One region of the Mesorhizobium yinganensis genome, then DNA from elsewhere that is predicted to be linked to it. Evidence: predicted binding sites of a transcription regulator. Region 1 holds the regulator's gene; each other region holds the start of a gene.
What was found. Region 1 encodes PhoB, which activates phosphate uptake and scavenging genes when phosphate is short. Its sites were predicted from a motif close to TGTCATNNANCTGTCAT; they were not measured.
Positions count from the first base shown of each region.

Region 2: a site for PhoB is predicted at 3,119-3,135, ahead of olsB (l-ornithine N(alpha)-acyltransferase). Genes of this name have one in related genera too.
Region 3: a site for PhoB is predicted at 2,169-2,185, ahead of ugpB (sn-glycerol-3-phosphate ABC transporter substrate-binding protein UgpB). Genes of this name have one in related genera too.

Region 1 covers NZ_JBEBMH010000007.1:112,681-117,736, forward strand. The annotation lists gene pstA (phosphate ABC transporter permease PstA) at 1-361, shown strand, start outside; gene pstB (phosphate ABC transporter ATP-binding protein PstB) at 377-1,201, shown strand; gene phoU (phosphate signaling complex protein PhoU) at 1,224-1,931, shown strand; gene phoB (phosphate regulon transcriptional regulator PhoB) at 1,943-2,632, shown strand; gene ABMA59_RS15480 (hypothetical protein) at 2,789-3,007, shown strand; gene ABMA59_RS15485 (hypothetical protein) at 3,521-3,697, shown strand; gene ABMA59_RS15490 (MFS transporter) at 3,822-5,056, shown strand, end outside.
Region 2 covers NZ_JBEBMH010000004.1:322,080-327,135, forward strand. The annotation lists gene acuI (acrylyl-CoA reductase (NADPH)) at 1-647, shown strand, start outside; gene ABMA59_RS11580 (PAS domain-containing hybrid sensor histidine kinase/response regulator) at 735-3,011, shown strand; gene olsB (l-ornithine N(alpha)-acyltransferase) at 3,187-4,074, shown strand; gene ABMA59_RS11590 (MmcQ/YjbR family DNA-binding protein) at 4,052-4,423, shown strand; gene ABMA59_RS11595 (trimeric intracellular cation channel family protein) at 4,451-5,056, opposite strand, start outside.
Region 3 covers NZ_JBEBMH010000001.1:459,140-464,195, reverse strand. The annotation lists gene modA (molybdate ABC transporter substrate-binding protein) at 1-658, opposite strand, end outside; gene ABMA59_RS02195 (TOBE domain-containing protein) at 880-1,086, shown strand; gene tsaA (tRNA (N6-threonylcarbamoyladenosine(37)-N6)-methyltransferase TrmO) at 1,095-1,586, shown strand; gene ugpB (sn-glycerol-3-phosphate ABC transporter substrate-binding protein UgpB) at 2,250-3,548, shown strand; gene ugpA (sn-glycerol-3-phosphate ABC transporter permease UgpA) at 3,762-4,646, shown strand; gene ugpE (sn-glycerol-3-phosphate ABC transporter permease UgpE) at 4,711-5,056, shown strand, end outside.

The DNA.
Region 1 (5,056 bases):
GCCGTCGATCCGCTCGGCAGCGCTCGGGCTCGGCGCATCCAAGACGCAGGCGGTGTTCCAGCATGTGCTGCCGCTCGCCACCCCCGGCATCCTCACCGGCACCATCATCGGCCTGGCCCGCGCGCTCGGTGAAACCGCGCCGCTGCTGCTGATCGGCATGGTGGCCTTCGTCGCCGACTATCCGGCGACGCCGCTCGACCCGGCCACGGCATTGCCCGTGCAGATCTACATGTGGGCGAACGAGGCCGAGCGCGCCTTCGTCGAGCGCATGTCCGGCGCCATCATCATTCTTCTGGTATTCCTCATGGTGATGAACATCACCGCAATCGTGCTCAGGCGCCGCTTCGAACGGCGCTGGTAGACGGGAGCAAGCATCATGAACATCATGACCGAACAGAAACTCGAGCAGGCAGTGAGCGGCAGCATGACTGCGAAAACCAACGAAGTGATCAAGATGCAAGGCCGCAAGGTCGGCGTCTTCTACGGCCCGAAGCAGGCGCTGTTCGATGTGGAACTCGACGTGCGGCAAAACCAGGTGACGGCGCTGATCGGCCCGTCGGGCTGCGGAAAGTCGACTTTTCTGCGGTGCCTGAACCGCATGAACGACACGATCGACTCGGCCCGCGTCACCGGCAAGATCACGCTGGACAACGAGGATATCTACGATCCGAAGATCGACGTGGTCGAACTGCGCGCCCGTGTCGGCATGGTGTTCCAGAAACCCAATCCGTTCCCGAAGTCGATCTACGAAAACGTCGCCTACGGCCCGAAGATCCACGGGCTCGCGAAGAGCAAGGCCGACCTGGACCAGATCGTCGAGTCGAGCCTGAAGAAAGCCGCGCTCTGGAACGAGGTCAAGGACCGCGTCAACGAGCCGGGAACCGGGCTTTCCGGCGGCCAGCAGCAGCGTCTCTGCATCGCCCGCGCCATCGCGGTGTCGCCCGAGGTCATCCTGATGGACGAGCCGTGCTCGGCGCTCGACCCGATCGCCACCGCCAAGGTGGAAGAGCTGATCGACGAGTTGCGGGCCAACTACACCATCGTCATCGTCACCCATTCGATGCAGCAGGCCGCCCGCGTGTCGCAGCGCACGGCGATGTTCCATCTGGGCTACCTGGTCGAGGAAGGGGCGACGGACAAGATGTTCACCAACCCCGATGACAAGCGCACCCAGGACTACATTACCGGCCGCTTCGGCTGATCCCGGCCCGAGGAACACCAGAATGCGCGAACACACCGTTGCGTCCTTCGATCAGGACCTGAAACAGATCGACCAACTGATCCGCGACATGGCGGACCTGTCGACGTCGATGGTCGGCGCCTCCATCCGGGCGCTTCTACACACCGACGCCGCGGCGGCGCAGCGGATCATCTCCGATGACGCCATCATGGACGCCAAGCAGCGTGAGCTGGACGACCGCGCCATCACGCTGATCGCCAAGCGGCAGCCGATGGCCCAGGACCTGCGCGCCGTGCTCGGCGCCATCCGCATGGCGGGCGATTTGGAGCGGATCGGCGATCTTGCCAAGAACGTCGCCAAGCGCGTCGGCGCGATCGGTGAGGGGACGACGCCGCGTGGCTTGTCCCACGGCATCGACGACATGGCGACGATGGTCCTTGCCCAGATCAGCGGCGTCGTCGACGCCTATACCGGGCGCGAGCCCGCCGAACTCGACCGGCTGCGCGCCGAGGACGAGAAGATCGACCTCAAATACACCTCGGTGTTTCGCGAACTCCTGACCTACATGATGGAGGATCCGCGCAACATCACCACCTGCACGCATCTGCTGTTCTGTGCCAAGAACCTGGAGCGTATCGGCGACCACGTGACCAACATCGCGGAAAACGCCTATTATGTGCTGACCGGTTCGCAGCTTCCGGCGAACCGTCCGAAACTCGACGAGACGGCGACGACCGTCCTCGCCGAATAAAGGCAGGCGCGATGATCGCACCGAAGGTCATGGTGGTCGAGGACGAGGAGCCGTTGGGCGTCCTCCTCCGCTACAATCTTGAGTCCGAGGGCTATCAGGTCGAGGTCGTCATGCGCGGCGACGAGGCCGAGATCCGGCTGCAGGAGAATGTGCCGGACCTTCTGGTGCTGGACTGGATGCTGCCGGCGGTTTCCGGCATCGAACTGTGCCGGCGGCTGAGGATGCGCCCGGAAACCGAGCGCCTGCCGATCATCATGCTGACGGCGCGCGGCGAGGAAAGCGATCGGGTGCGCGGGCTGGCCACCGGCGCCGACGACTATCTGGTCAAACCGTTTTCGACCCCCGAATTCGTGGCGCGTGTAAAAGCGCTGCTGCGCCGCGCCAAGCCGGAAGTGCTTTCGTCGGTGCTCAAGGTCGGCGATATCGTGCTCGACCGCGAGTCGCACCGCGTCTACCGCAAGAAGAGCGAGATCAAGCTCGGCCCGACCGAGTTCCGGCTGCTGGAATTCATGATGCGCCATCCCGGCCGCGTGTTCTCGCGCGGGCAACTGCTCGACAATGTCTGGGGCGAGACGATCTATATCGACGAGCGTACCGTCGACGTGCATGTCGGCCGGCTGCGCAAGGCGGTCAACACCAACCGCCTGCCCGACGTCATCCGCACCGTGCGCGGCGCGGGCTACGCCATCAGCGATGAATGATCGTCGTCCCGCCGCGTCGTCGCGGCGAGCGCCGTCTTTGGGCAATACCCTCCGTTTCCCACCATTGAAATGCCCGAGCCTGCTGTCCCGCGGGCGTTAGCTTTTTGTTATCCTTAATGCGCCACTCTGGCAGGCATGAAGCCTGCGGGAAACCATATGGAAATCCTGTCCAAGGATCGGAACATCGCCGAGATGGACGCCCTCATGGACGCCCAGGACGACCGCAAGACCAAGCTGGTCGACCGTCGCGCCATCCATGAATCGGTTTCTTATCTCAGGAGCCACGGCTTCGATACCGAAGAGGTCCAGCGCTGCCTGGTGCGCTATTTCTATGTCGACCTCGACCTGCTCAACGAAGCGCTGACGGAACACTGAACGCCCGGCTTTTCAGGCGAAATATGGACTGCTACGCTTCGACAGTCCTTGCGCTGACGTCCACTCCAATATGTTCAGGCGGAGCGCGATGGATTTTGCGCCCTCGCGACATCCTGGCGCTCGTTACGCGCGCTCCGCTATTTTCCGCGACCAGTCGCCGGCCGATCCTGTAGGCCACATAGCCGGCCAGCGCGGCCGTTGCCAAACCCAAGCGTGTCATTTGGTGGCCCTCCGTTTCCTCGGCCCGGTGCGAGATGGATTTGGCGGAACGGGTTCGGCTTCAACGTCAGGTGTCATGTATTTCGCGGCGAGCCGGGTCGCCACCACTGCCAGCCCAAGCCGTACAAGCCATTTGAACATCGAAAACCTCCATTCGTTGCGGTGGAAACTCGCATGTATGCGGAGAGGTTCCGGGAATGTTGGCGGTCCGTGCCGGCGCTTTCCAATCAGCAGAAAAAGCCATGCGACCTTTTCGCCGCCCGTGCGTTGAACCGGCCAACGGAGGCAGAACTCATGGCTAGGAAAGTGAAGCAAGGCGGCCAACTCGCAGCCGGTCAGGAACTCGAAGTTCAGCATCTGGCGGAGACGACCGACCTCTCGCCTCGACAGGCGCGCGAACTTCTGAAGCGCCACGGTAACGACTGGGAAAAGATCCGCAAGGAAGCGGAGACATTCAAGGCCGAGAGCTAGGGCCAAAGGCGCAATGGCGACGCGACTTTCGCAATTATTCTTGGTCCAGCTGTGAATTGGGGGCGCTAAAGGCGGCGAACCGCGCTAAAGACGGCGTGGTTTCTTCTCTCGTATTTCGAGCCCGATGTCTTCCAACACCGCGACCGCCGCAAGCCAGCGTTATGCTGCCTTCCGGCACCGGCCGTTCCTCGCCTTCTGGGCGGCGCGTTTCCTGGCGACGTTCTCGACCCAGATCGTGTCCGTCGCGGTTGGCTGGCAGGTCTACGACCTGACGCGCGATCCGTTCGATCTCGGCCTTGTCGGCATTATCCAGTTCATCCCCTCGCTGCTGCTGGTGCTGATCACCGGGGCGATCGCCGACCGTTTCGGCCGCCGCCTGATCATGGGGCTCGCGGCGGGGCTGGAGGCTCTCTGCGCGCTGGCGCTGCTTCTGCTTTCGCTGCGCGGGTTGACGAGTGTCGTGCCTGTGTTCGCGGTGCTTGCCGTGTTCGGCATAGCACGGGCTTTCTTCGGTCCTGCTGCTGCCTCGCTGGTGGCCAATCTCGTGCCGCCCAAAGATTTCGCCAATGCCGTAGCCTGGAATTCCTCGGCATGGCAGACCGCGACCATCGTCGGCCCTGTCGCCGGCGGCCTGCTCTACGGCGTCTCCGCCGAAGCGGCCTATGGCGTTGCGACATTGCTGATGCTGGCGTCAGCCGTGCTCATCTTCAGCATTCCCAAGCCGGCACAGCGAACCGGCACGGAGCGCCCTTCGATCGATACGCTCTTTGCAGGTTTCCGCTATATCTGGGGGGAAAAGGTGGTCCTCGGTGCCATCTCGCTCGACCTCTTCGCGGTCCTGCTCTCGGGTGCCGTGGCGCTCCTGCCCGTCTACGCGCGCGACATTCTCGAACTCGGCCCCTGGGGCCTTGGCCTGCTGCGTGCCGGTCCGGGCATTGGTGCATTGCTGGTCGCGGTGTGGCTCGCCGGCCATCCGCTGCGCGACCACGCCGGCGTCATCATGCTGGTCTTCGTCGGCCTGTTCGGCGTCTTCACCATCGTGTTCGGCGTCTCGACCATTGTCTGGCTGTCGATCTTCGCGCTCGCCATGCTCGGCGCCACCGACATGGTCAGCGTCTATGTGCGCGAGACGCTGATCCAGCTATGGACGCCGGACGAGTTGCGCGGCCGTGTGAATGCCGTGAACATGGTGTTCGTCGGTGCGTCCAACGAACTCGGCGAGTTCCGGGCCGGCACCATGGCTGCCATCATTGGCACGGTTCCCGCCGTCGTCTTCGGCGGTGTCGGTGCCATCGCGGTCGCGGGCCTGTGGGCCTGGCTCTTCCCGAAGCTGCGTGACATCCGCCATCTGGACGGGCG
Region 2 (5,056 bases), on a different contig from region 1:
TGCCGTTGCCGGACAATATGACGACGCGCCAGGCGATGGCGATCGGCACGGCGGGTTATACGGCGATGCTGTCGGTGATGGCGCTGGAGCGCCATGGCATCACCCCCGAGCGTGGGCCGGTGGTGGTCACCGGCGCGGCCGGCGGCGTCGGCTCGGTTTCCGTCGCGCTGCTGTCGCGGCTGGGTCACCACGTGATCGCCTCGACGGGCCGACCCACTGAGAGCGCCTACCTCGCCGATCTCGGCGCGGCTGAAATCATCGGCCGCGCCGAACTCTCGGGGCCGGCGAAACCGCTCGGCAAGGAACGGTGGGCGGGCGGCATCGACGCCGTCGGCAGCCACACGCTGGCCAACGTGCTGTCCATGACCGCTTACGGCGGCGCGGTCGCCGCCTGCGGCCTGGCGCAAGGCATGGACCTGCCCTCCAGCGTCGCACCCTTCATCCTGCGCGGCGTGTCGCTGCTCGGCATCGATTCGGTGATGGCGCCGCGGGAACTGAGGATCGAGGCGTGGCGGCGGCTTGCCGACGAGCTCGATCGGCGCAAGCTCTCGGAACTGACGACGGCGATCGGTTTTGACGGCATCATCGCCGCCGCCACCGATATCGTCGACGGCAAGATCCGCGGCCGCGTCGTCGTCGAGATGTGAGAGCCGGGCCAGGGAATCCGCAAGAAGACTAAAATGCGAGCGTTTTGCAAAAACCTTCAGGAAGAAGGTCGCGCGTAAGTTCTGTGCATGACGGCACCGATACCCCACAGCTCCCTTGACGGGAAAAGCAAGGATACCGGCGACACGGCGCCGGAGCTTCCGTTGCATCCCGAGCCCGACGCGCTGGTCGAGCTGCTGCCGGCCAGACCGAGGAGGCTGCTCCTGCAGGTCGGCGGCATCATCGCCGCGTTGCTGCTGTCGGGCATCGCCAATCTTTTCCACGCGCCGCTATGGGTTGCACTCGGTCTTCTGGCGGCCGGGCTGATCGGCATCCTGTTCCTGTATCGCAGCCTCACCGTCAAAGAGCGCATCGCCAGCGAGGACGCAGGCGCCGAAGCGCCCGCCGCCCGCGTCGAGGCGCTTGCCGACCGCATGTGGGAACTGCACGAGAGCGAGGAACATTTCCTCGGCCTCATCGACGCGCTCGGCGACCTCGTCATCCATCGCGACCGCGAAGGGCGCATCGTCTACGCCAACAGGGTGTTCGCCGACCTCGTCGGCCGGCCGCTGGACGGCCTGATCGGGATGCGGCTCGCCGATCTCGGCATCGAGGTCGGCGTCGTCCCGGACGCGGCCTTCGCCGACGGCGAGTGCCTCAGTTCCACCGACGTCGCCGTGCATACGCCGGCCGGCACCCGTTGGTTCTCGTGGATCGAGCTTTCGGTGCGCGATCTCGCCAGCAAGGCGGTCTCGCACCGCGCCATCGCCCGCGACATCACCGCCCGCAAGCGCGCCGAGACCGCGCTGATCGGCGCCCGCGAGCGCGCGGAGTATGCGAGCGTGGCGAAGTCGCGTTTCCTGGCGACCGTCAGCCACGAGATCCGCACGCCGATGAACGGCATCATGGGCATGGCGAAACTTCTCGCCGACACCAGCCTTTCGGCGGAACAGAAGACCTATGTCAGCGCCGTCTCCACCTCGGCCAGCGCGTTGTTGGCGCTGATCGAGGACCTGCTCGACTTCTCCAAGATCGAAGCCGGCCGCTTCGTGCCGGAGCCGCAGCCGATCTCGCCGCGCGAACTGGTCGAGAGCGTGGTGGAACTGCTGGCGGCGCGCGCCTACGGCAAGGGCATCGGCCTCGGCTGCTACGTCGCGCCCAACGTGCCGCACAGCATCACCGCCGATCCCGGCCGTGTCCGCCAGGTGCTGCTCAACCTGATCGGCAACGCCATCAAGTTCACCGATACAGGCGGCGTGCTGGTCACCGTGGGGCTGAAGCCGGGGACGGGAGACATGGATCTCGTGCGCTTCGCGGTGGCCGACACCGGTCCCGGCCTGCGCAAGGACGACATGGAACGCATCTTCCAGGAATTCGAGCAGGCCGACGGCAGTTCGACCCGGGCGCATGGCGGAGCCGGCCTCGGTCTCGCCATCTCGCGCCGCATCGTCGAGGCGCTGGGCGGCACCATCTCGGTCGCCAGCGACCTCGGCCTTGGCTCCGAATTCGCCTTCGACATCCCTGCCCTGGACGCCAGCGGCTCCAGCCTTGCGCGCGGCGCCGTGCTCGAGGGCCATCGCTCGATCATCCTGTCGAAGAACGAGGTCGAATGTGACGCCATCGCGCGCACGATCCGTGCCCATGGCGGGACCGTCGACGTCGCCTATTCGCTGGAGCAGGCGGTGGAGCTCTCCGGACCTTGCGACGCATTGCTCATCGACGCCTCGATCGAGGCGCCGGACGGAAGGGTGCTGAAGCGCCTGAAGCAGGCCGGCTTCTCCGGCAGCCAGGCGATCACGCTGATCGCGCCGACCGACCGGGGGGCGCTCGGCGATTTCCGCGCCAGCGGCTACGTCACCTTCCTGGCCAGGCCGGTGCGCGGCGAGACGCTGCTGCGCGTGCTGCTTTCCGGCGCGGCAAGCGCGGCAATCACCGCCCTGCCCGCTCCCCGCGCGGCATCCAGGGGCCGCAGCGCGCGGGTGGCGGGGCTTTCGGTCCTGCTCGCGGAGGATAACGAGATCAACGCGCTGCTGGCGCGCACCACGCTGCAGAAGGCAGGGCATCGTGTCGAGGTGGTCAACAACGGCAAGGCCGCGGTCGAGGCCGTGATCGGGCCGCGCAAGGAACGGCACGACGTGGTGCTGATGGACCTGCATATGCCCGTCATGGACGGGCTGGAGGCCATCGCGCTGATCCGTCGTCACGAGGAGGAGAACGATCTGCCGCCGGTGCCGATCATGGTTCTGTCCGCCGACAGCCAGGAGAAGACCCGCCACGACGTTCTCGCGCACGGGGCCAGCGGCTTCGTCACCAAGCCGCTCGACCCCGATGCGCTCGTCCACGCCGTCGAGGAGCGCCTGGCCTGACTTGCCGGCAGCGCATCCGGTTCGAGGCGGCCTCTCCCGCCGTTCACGCTAAGTTCGGCAAGGCTTTATCGGGGGATGGGCTTGAGCGCCGGCTTCCGTCACGGTAGTTTCATACGACTGTTGCACTCGGCTTGTAATGTTCTCCCATGCTCGGCTGCACGAAGGAGGATCACCCGTGCAAACAGTGGTTCCATCGGCCGAAGTCCCCATCGAGGCGAAAGTCGGCCTGATCCCCGGCGTCGAGCCGGGGCTCGGCATTGCTCACAAGACGCTCGGACGCATCGGTTCGCTCGAAGCCAGGCTTGCCCGCAACGACTCGGAGATCGCCGCCGCGCAAGAGGTCCGCTACCGCGTCTTCTACGAGGAACTTGGCGCCAAATCCAACCGGCTGGAGGCGCTTGACCGCCGCGACGCGGACCGTTTCGACGCCTGCTGCGACCACATACTGGTGTTCGACCACGCATTGCCCGGCCCCGAGCACAACCGCATCATCGGCACGTACCGGTTGCTCAATCAGGAGGGCGCGGCCCTAGCCGGCGGCTTCTACTCGGAAGACGAATTCGACCTCGGCTCGCTGATCCAGCGGCATCCGGGCAAACGTTTCCTCGAACTCGGACGCTCCTGCGTGCTGCCGCAATACCGCTCGAAGCGCACCATCGAGACCCTGTGGCAGGGCATCTGGGCGTATGTGCTGCATCACGACATCGACGTGATGGCGGGTTGCGCCTCGTTCCATGGCACGGTCCCGGCAGCACACGCCGAGGCGCTCTCCTTCCTCACACACAATTTCCGCGCCGAGCCCGGCTACGACGTGTCCGCGCTACCCGGCCGCTGCCACCCCATGGATCTGGTTCCCTGCGAGGCGATCAACGCAAAGTCCGCGTTCCTGCGGATGCCGCCGCTGATCAAGGGCTACCTGCGCCTTGGCGCGCGCATCGGCGACGGCTGCGTCGTCGACCATGATTTCGAGACGGTGGACGTGTTCATGATTCTGCCGGTCAAGGAAATCAAGCAGCGCTACATCAGCTACTATTCCGGGGATGCCGGCCGCCTCGCCGCCTGAAACCGCCGAAGCCTTTGCGCCGGCCGTCGAACGGGTGCGCGAGGCAATGCTGTTGCTGCCGGATGTGACCGAGAGCACCTCCTACGGCACGCCGTCGCTGAAGATCGGCAAGAAATTGCTGACGCGGGTCAAGGACCCGATGACGCTGGTCATCATGTGCCCGCGGGAGGAAAAGGCGGCGCTGATGGAAACAGCGCCCGACATTTATTTCGAGACCGACCACTACAAAGGCTGGCCGGCCATCCTCGTCCGCGTCGACGCCATCTCCGACGCCGAACTCATCCACCGGCTGAAATGCGCCATCCGTCTGCAGGCCCCGACGAGGAGAGCGATCCGCGACGACAGATAAGCTGGTCCCCCGGGGTGCAGAGGACCCCTATGGAATATCGTCCGGCCGCCTGCCGGGACGGCCTTTGTAAGGCTCGAGCGTCCAGCCGAACCACAATGCGCCGCCGCGCACGAAGAGCCCGATGACAAAAGCGATGATGGCAGACGCACCGGGAGCCGCGAGCAGCGCGTCCGCCACGACATAGGCTGCCGCCCCCGCGCCGGCCGCCGTGATGTATACTTCCGGCCGCAGCAGCACCGACGCTTCCTGCGCAACGATGTCCCGCAATATGCCGCCGAAGGTGGCCGTCAGCATGCCGGTGATGATGGCCACGACCGGCGAGCCGGTGATGGTCATTCCCTTGGCGGCGCCCATCGCCGCGAAGGCGGCCAGCCCGACCGCGTCCAGCCACAGCAGCCATTTCCAGCGCGAGGCGACCAGATGCGCGGTGAAGAAGACGAATGCCGCCACGACCGCGCAGATCAGCACGTAGACGGTATCGCCGATCCAGAAGACGGGGATGTTGAGGATGACGTCGCGAAGCGTCCCACCCCCAATGCCGGTTATGGCTGCGAGGAAGATGAACCCGACGATGTCGAGCTGCTTTCGCGACGCGGCAAGGGCTCCCGTCGCCGCGAACACCGCGACACCGGC
Region 3 (5,056 bases), on a different contig from region 1:
AGATGATCGGCGGGTGCGAATCCTCGGGGAAGGTGCCGACGATCTTGACCTTTTTGTCGGCCGCCGCATCCGTCTGGTAGACGATGCCGACCGGCGCCTCGCCCGTGGAGACCAATGCAAGGGCGGCGCGCACGTTCTCGGCCTGCGCCACCTTGCCCTCGACCGAACCCCAGACGCCGAGCTTTTCAAGCGCCGCCTTGCCGTATTTGCCGGCCGGCACCGAATCGACATTGGCCATGGCGAGCTTTCCGTCGCCGACCAGTTTCGCGAGGTCGAAATTCGGCGCGATCTCGGTGGCTGCGGCGGAATCGGCCGGCGCGACCAGCACGATTCGATTGCCGAGCAGGCGCACTTCGGTATCCGGCTTGGTCAGCTTCTTGTCGGAAAGGTATTTCATCCAGGCGAGGTCCGCCGAGATGAACACGTCGGCCGGCGCGCCCTCCTCGATCTGCTTGGCGAGCGCCGAACTCGCGGCATAGGAGATCGTCGCCTTCTCGCCGACATCGGCTTCGCAGGCGGTGTTGACGTTGTCGAGCGCGTTCTTGAGGCTGGCGGCGGCGAACACCGTCAGGCTCTCCGCCGCCAAGGCGGCCGGCGCCGCCAGAACCATCGCCGAAACCCCGGCGGCCGCCAGAAGCCGCATGCCCATCCGTGCCATAGACCAAACTCCCTGTTGACGCCGCCGCGTTCCGCGACCGGCCTGCGTGATCGATATATTCAATCAAACATAACTGCTAGGCCCGGCGCAACCGACGGCGGGCTTGGAGACAACAAATTCTGCAGCAGATCCGACATTTTGCGAACATCCAAACGCGCCGCCATGATACAACGCGCGGGCGCCCTGCCGGCGCATGCACAATCGTCCAAGGAGTGAAAACCATGAAGATCAGCGCCCGTAACATCCTCAAAGGCAAGGTCGTCGAAGTCACCAAAGGCGCCACCACCGCGCATGTGCGCATCGATGTCGGCGGGACGGTGGTGACCGCGTCGATCACCAATGCCGCCGTGGACGATCTGGGCCTCGAAGTGGGCAAGCAGGCCCATGCCGTGGTCAAGGCGTCGGATGTGATGGTGGCTGTCGACTGAGCCGCCGCATGGTCCGCGAGAACGAGATCCGGTACGGCGAGGTCGCGGTCGATCCGCCGCCGGCGACCGACGCCGGGCTGGTGTTCATCGGCCTGATCCGCACACCCTGGACCTCGCGCATGATGACGCCGCGCCAGGGTCGTGCCGACGGTCCAGTCTGCCGGATCGAGATATTCGAGCCGTGGTGGCAGGCGCTCGACAGTGTCGAACAGTTCGAACGGCTGGAGGTGCTGTACTGGCTGCACCTGTCGCGCCGCGACCTGGTTTTGCAGAGCCCGGCCAATGACGGCAGCGCGCGCGGCACGTTTTCATTGCGCTCGCCGGCGCGGCCCAATCCGATCGGCACGTCGATCGCCACGCTGGTCGGCGTGGAAAACGGCGTCGTGCTGGTGCGCGGCCTGGACTGCCTCGACGGCACGCCCCTGCTCGACATCAAGCCCGACCGCGCCCTGTTCACGCCGATCGCCCCGCCGCAGCCCGGCGATTTGGAGACGGGGTGAGGCCGATGCCCCGGCGCGGATAACTGGTCGCGCCAATTAAGGTCTGTGGATAGTTATCTGCGCCATACGCCCAGAAAAGGGGATGGAATCGGCCGATTTTTTGCGAATCTCGTACAAGCCTTTGATATCGTTATTACCGGAAATTCTTCCGATCGCTTTCCGTCCCCGCTTTTTCCGCCTCCCTTATACTCACCCGCATCGCTCTCGCGGGAAACCTGGTGCGCACCGGGTATCAGGGGAGAGCGACGGTGCCGGGATGGCCGCGTAACGGTGCGTGGCCTGGCGAGAGCCTTTACGCCCGGGCCCCAGATCGCGACGACGCGCCCCGGATCGAGTGGGCGGTATCAGCGGTCGGGCAAGCACGCCGGCGGGGCGCGCGGTTCGCGCCACGTACAAAAACTTTGAGAGGCTCGGCCGCGTGCCCCGCTTCCCACCCTCCCGAACGGGAGTTTCCATGCAATGGCCAGGGCGGTTCTCCGCAGCGTGGCAACGACGAAGTGTGCCGGGTTTTTAGGCACGGTTCTTCCAAAGTCCACCCCGGCGGATCTAAACAATTAGTCGGCAAACGGATGGCGAAAAAACCGTTGTCCGGCTGTCACAATCAGTCGATACTGCCGTTTGCGAACCTCAAACCTTCGCCAACGAAAATTGGGAGTGAACACGATGAAATTCAGCGGCTTGGCGGCCGGATTCGGCCTCGCCTTCACATTGCTTTCCACCACCTCGTCCTTCGCTGTGACCGAGATCTCCTGGTGGCACGCCATGACCGGCGCCAACAACGAGGTCGTGGAAACGCTTTCCAAGGAATTCAATGAGAGCCAGAGCGACTACAAGATCGTGCCGGTGTTCAAGGGCACCTATCCCGAGACGCTGAACGCCGGCATCGCCGCCTTCCGCGCCAAGCAGCCGCCGGCGATCATGCAGGTGTTCGACGCCGGCACCGGCACGATGATGGCCGCCGAAGGCGCCATCAAGCCGGTCGCAGAGATCCTGTCGATGGGCGGCACGCCGTTCGACAAGAGCCAGTACCTGCCCGGCATCGTCTCCTATTATTCGAAGCCGGACGGCACCATGCTGTCCTTCCCCTACAATTCGTCCTCGCCGATCCTCTATTACAACAAGGACATTTTCGCGAAGGCCGGCCTCGACGTCGACAACCCGCCCAAGACCTGGAACGAGGTCTGGGACGCCGCCAAGAAGATCAAGTCGAGCGGCGCTGCCCCCTGCGGCCTCACCTCAACCTGGCTGACCTGGATCCACACCGAAAACTTCGCCGCCTGGAACAACTACCAGTGGGGCACCAACGAGAACGGCATCGCCTCGCTCGACGTTGAACTGAAGATCAACGCGGAACCCTTCGTGAAGCATTTCCAGGCGCTGGCCGACCTCGCCAAGGACGGCACCTTCAAATATGGCGGCCGCACCTCCGAGGCCAAGCAGATCTTCCTCGCCGGCGAATGCGGCATCTTCACCGAATCGTCGGGCGGTCTCGGCGACGTGGTGAAGTCGGGCATGAATTTTGGCACCGGCTCGCTGCCCTACGACACCGAATCGCAGAACACGATCCCCGGCGGCGCCTCGCTGTGGGTGTTCGCCGGCAAGTCGGACGAGGAGTACAAGGGCGTCGCGGCGTTCTTCAACTTCCTGTCGCAGACCGAAATCCAGGCCCGCCTGCACCAGGTGTCGGGTTATCTGCCGGTGACCATGGCCGCCTATGAGAAGACCAAGGCCGACGGTTTTTACGACAAGAACCCCGCCCGCGAGATCCCGATCAAGCAGATGCTTGGCAAGGCCCCGACCGAGAATTCCAAGGGCGTGCGTCTCGCCAACCTGCCGCAGGTCCGCGACATCATGAACGAGGAATACGAGAAGATGCTGGCCGGCGAACAGACCGCCCAGCAAGCGCTCGACAACGCCGTGTCGCGCGGCAACGCGGCGATCAAGGAAGCGCTGGGGAATTGAGCACCCTGAGCCTGGGAGCGTGAGCGAAATCGCCCCCCTCTGTCCTGCCGGACATCTCCCTCTCAAGGGGGGAGATTGGCTGGCGCGAAGGCTTTCGCACATCACAAACGGTCTGGTTCGCACCCCATTGATGCTGTCGATCTCCCCCCTTGAGGGGAAGATGTCCGGCAGGACAGAGGGGGGTGATTGCGCGCGGCTGCGGGATAGTTCTTCATGACCCCGCGCGTAACCTTCCCCAACAAATTCCTGCCCTACCTGCTGCTGGCGCCGCAGCTCGCCATCACGCTTGTCTTCTTCTACTGGCCGGCCGGCCAGGCACTGCAGCAGTCGATGCTGCGCGAGGACCCGTTCGGGCTGCGCTCGAAATTCGTCTGGTTCGCCAATTTCGAAAAGGTGCTTGCCGACCCGAACTATCTCAACTCGCTGAAGGTGACCGTGATCTTCTCGGTGTCGACCGCCTTCGTCGCCATGTCCGTGGCGCTGCTGCTGGCGGTCATGGTCGACAAGGTGATCAAGGGCCGCGGCTTCTACCGCACGCTGATGATCTGGCCCTACGCGGTAGCTCCGGCGATTGCCGGCATGCTCTGGCTGTTCCTGTTCAATCCGTCGATCGGCAGCCTGGCGGTCGGCCTGCGTTGGCTGGGCATCCCATGGGACCCGCTGCTCAACGGCAACCAGGCGATGATCCTGATCGTCACGGCCGCCGCCTGGAAGCAGATCAGCTATAACTTCCTGTTCTTCGTCGCCGGCCTGCAGGCGATCCCGAAATCCCTCATCGAGGCGGCAGCGATCGACGGCGCCGGCGAGAACAAGCGGTTCTGGACGATCGTCTTCCCGCTGCTTGCGCCGACGACCTTCTTCCTGCTGGTGATCAACACCACCTACGCCTTCTTCGACACATTCGGCATCATCCACGCCGTCACCGGCGGCGGCCCCGGCAAGGCCACCGAGACGCTGGTCTACAAAGTTTACAGCGACGGCGCACTGAACCTGCTGCTCGGCGATTCGGCGGCGCAGAGCGTGATCCTGATGGTCATCGTGATCGCGCTGACTGCCATCCAGTTCCGCTATGTGGAGAAGAAGGTGCACTATGACTGACGCCGCCGCCAGGCCGGAGGCGCAGGGAACCGCCGTCGCGCTCGGGCGGCGGGAAGAAGGCGAGATGCTGGGGCTCAGCCGCTCCTCGCGCTATCTCGCGCATGGGCTGCTCATTGTCGGCATCGTCATCGTCGCCTTCCCGATCTACTACACCTTCGTCGCCTCGACCCACACGCTGCAGACCATCCTGCGCCCGCCTTTGCCGCTGCTGCCGGGCGGCGAGTTCTTCAACAATTACTACGAGGCGCTGTTCGGCGGCATCGGCCGCATCGGCGGCGTCAATGTGTGGACGCTGCTGTTCAACACGACCGTGATGGCGCTGGCCATCGCCATCGGCAAGATCGTGATCTCCATCCTGTCGGCCTATGCGATCGTGTTCTTCCGCTTCCCGCTGCGCATGACCTTCTTCT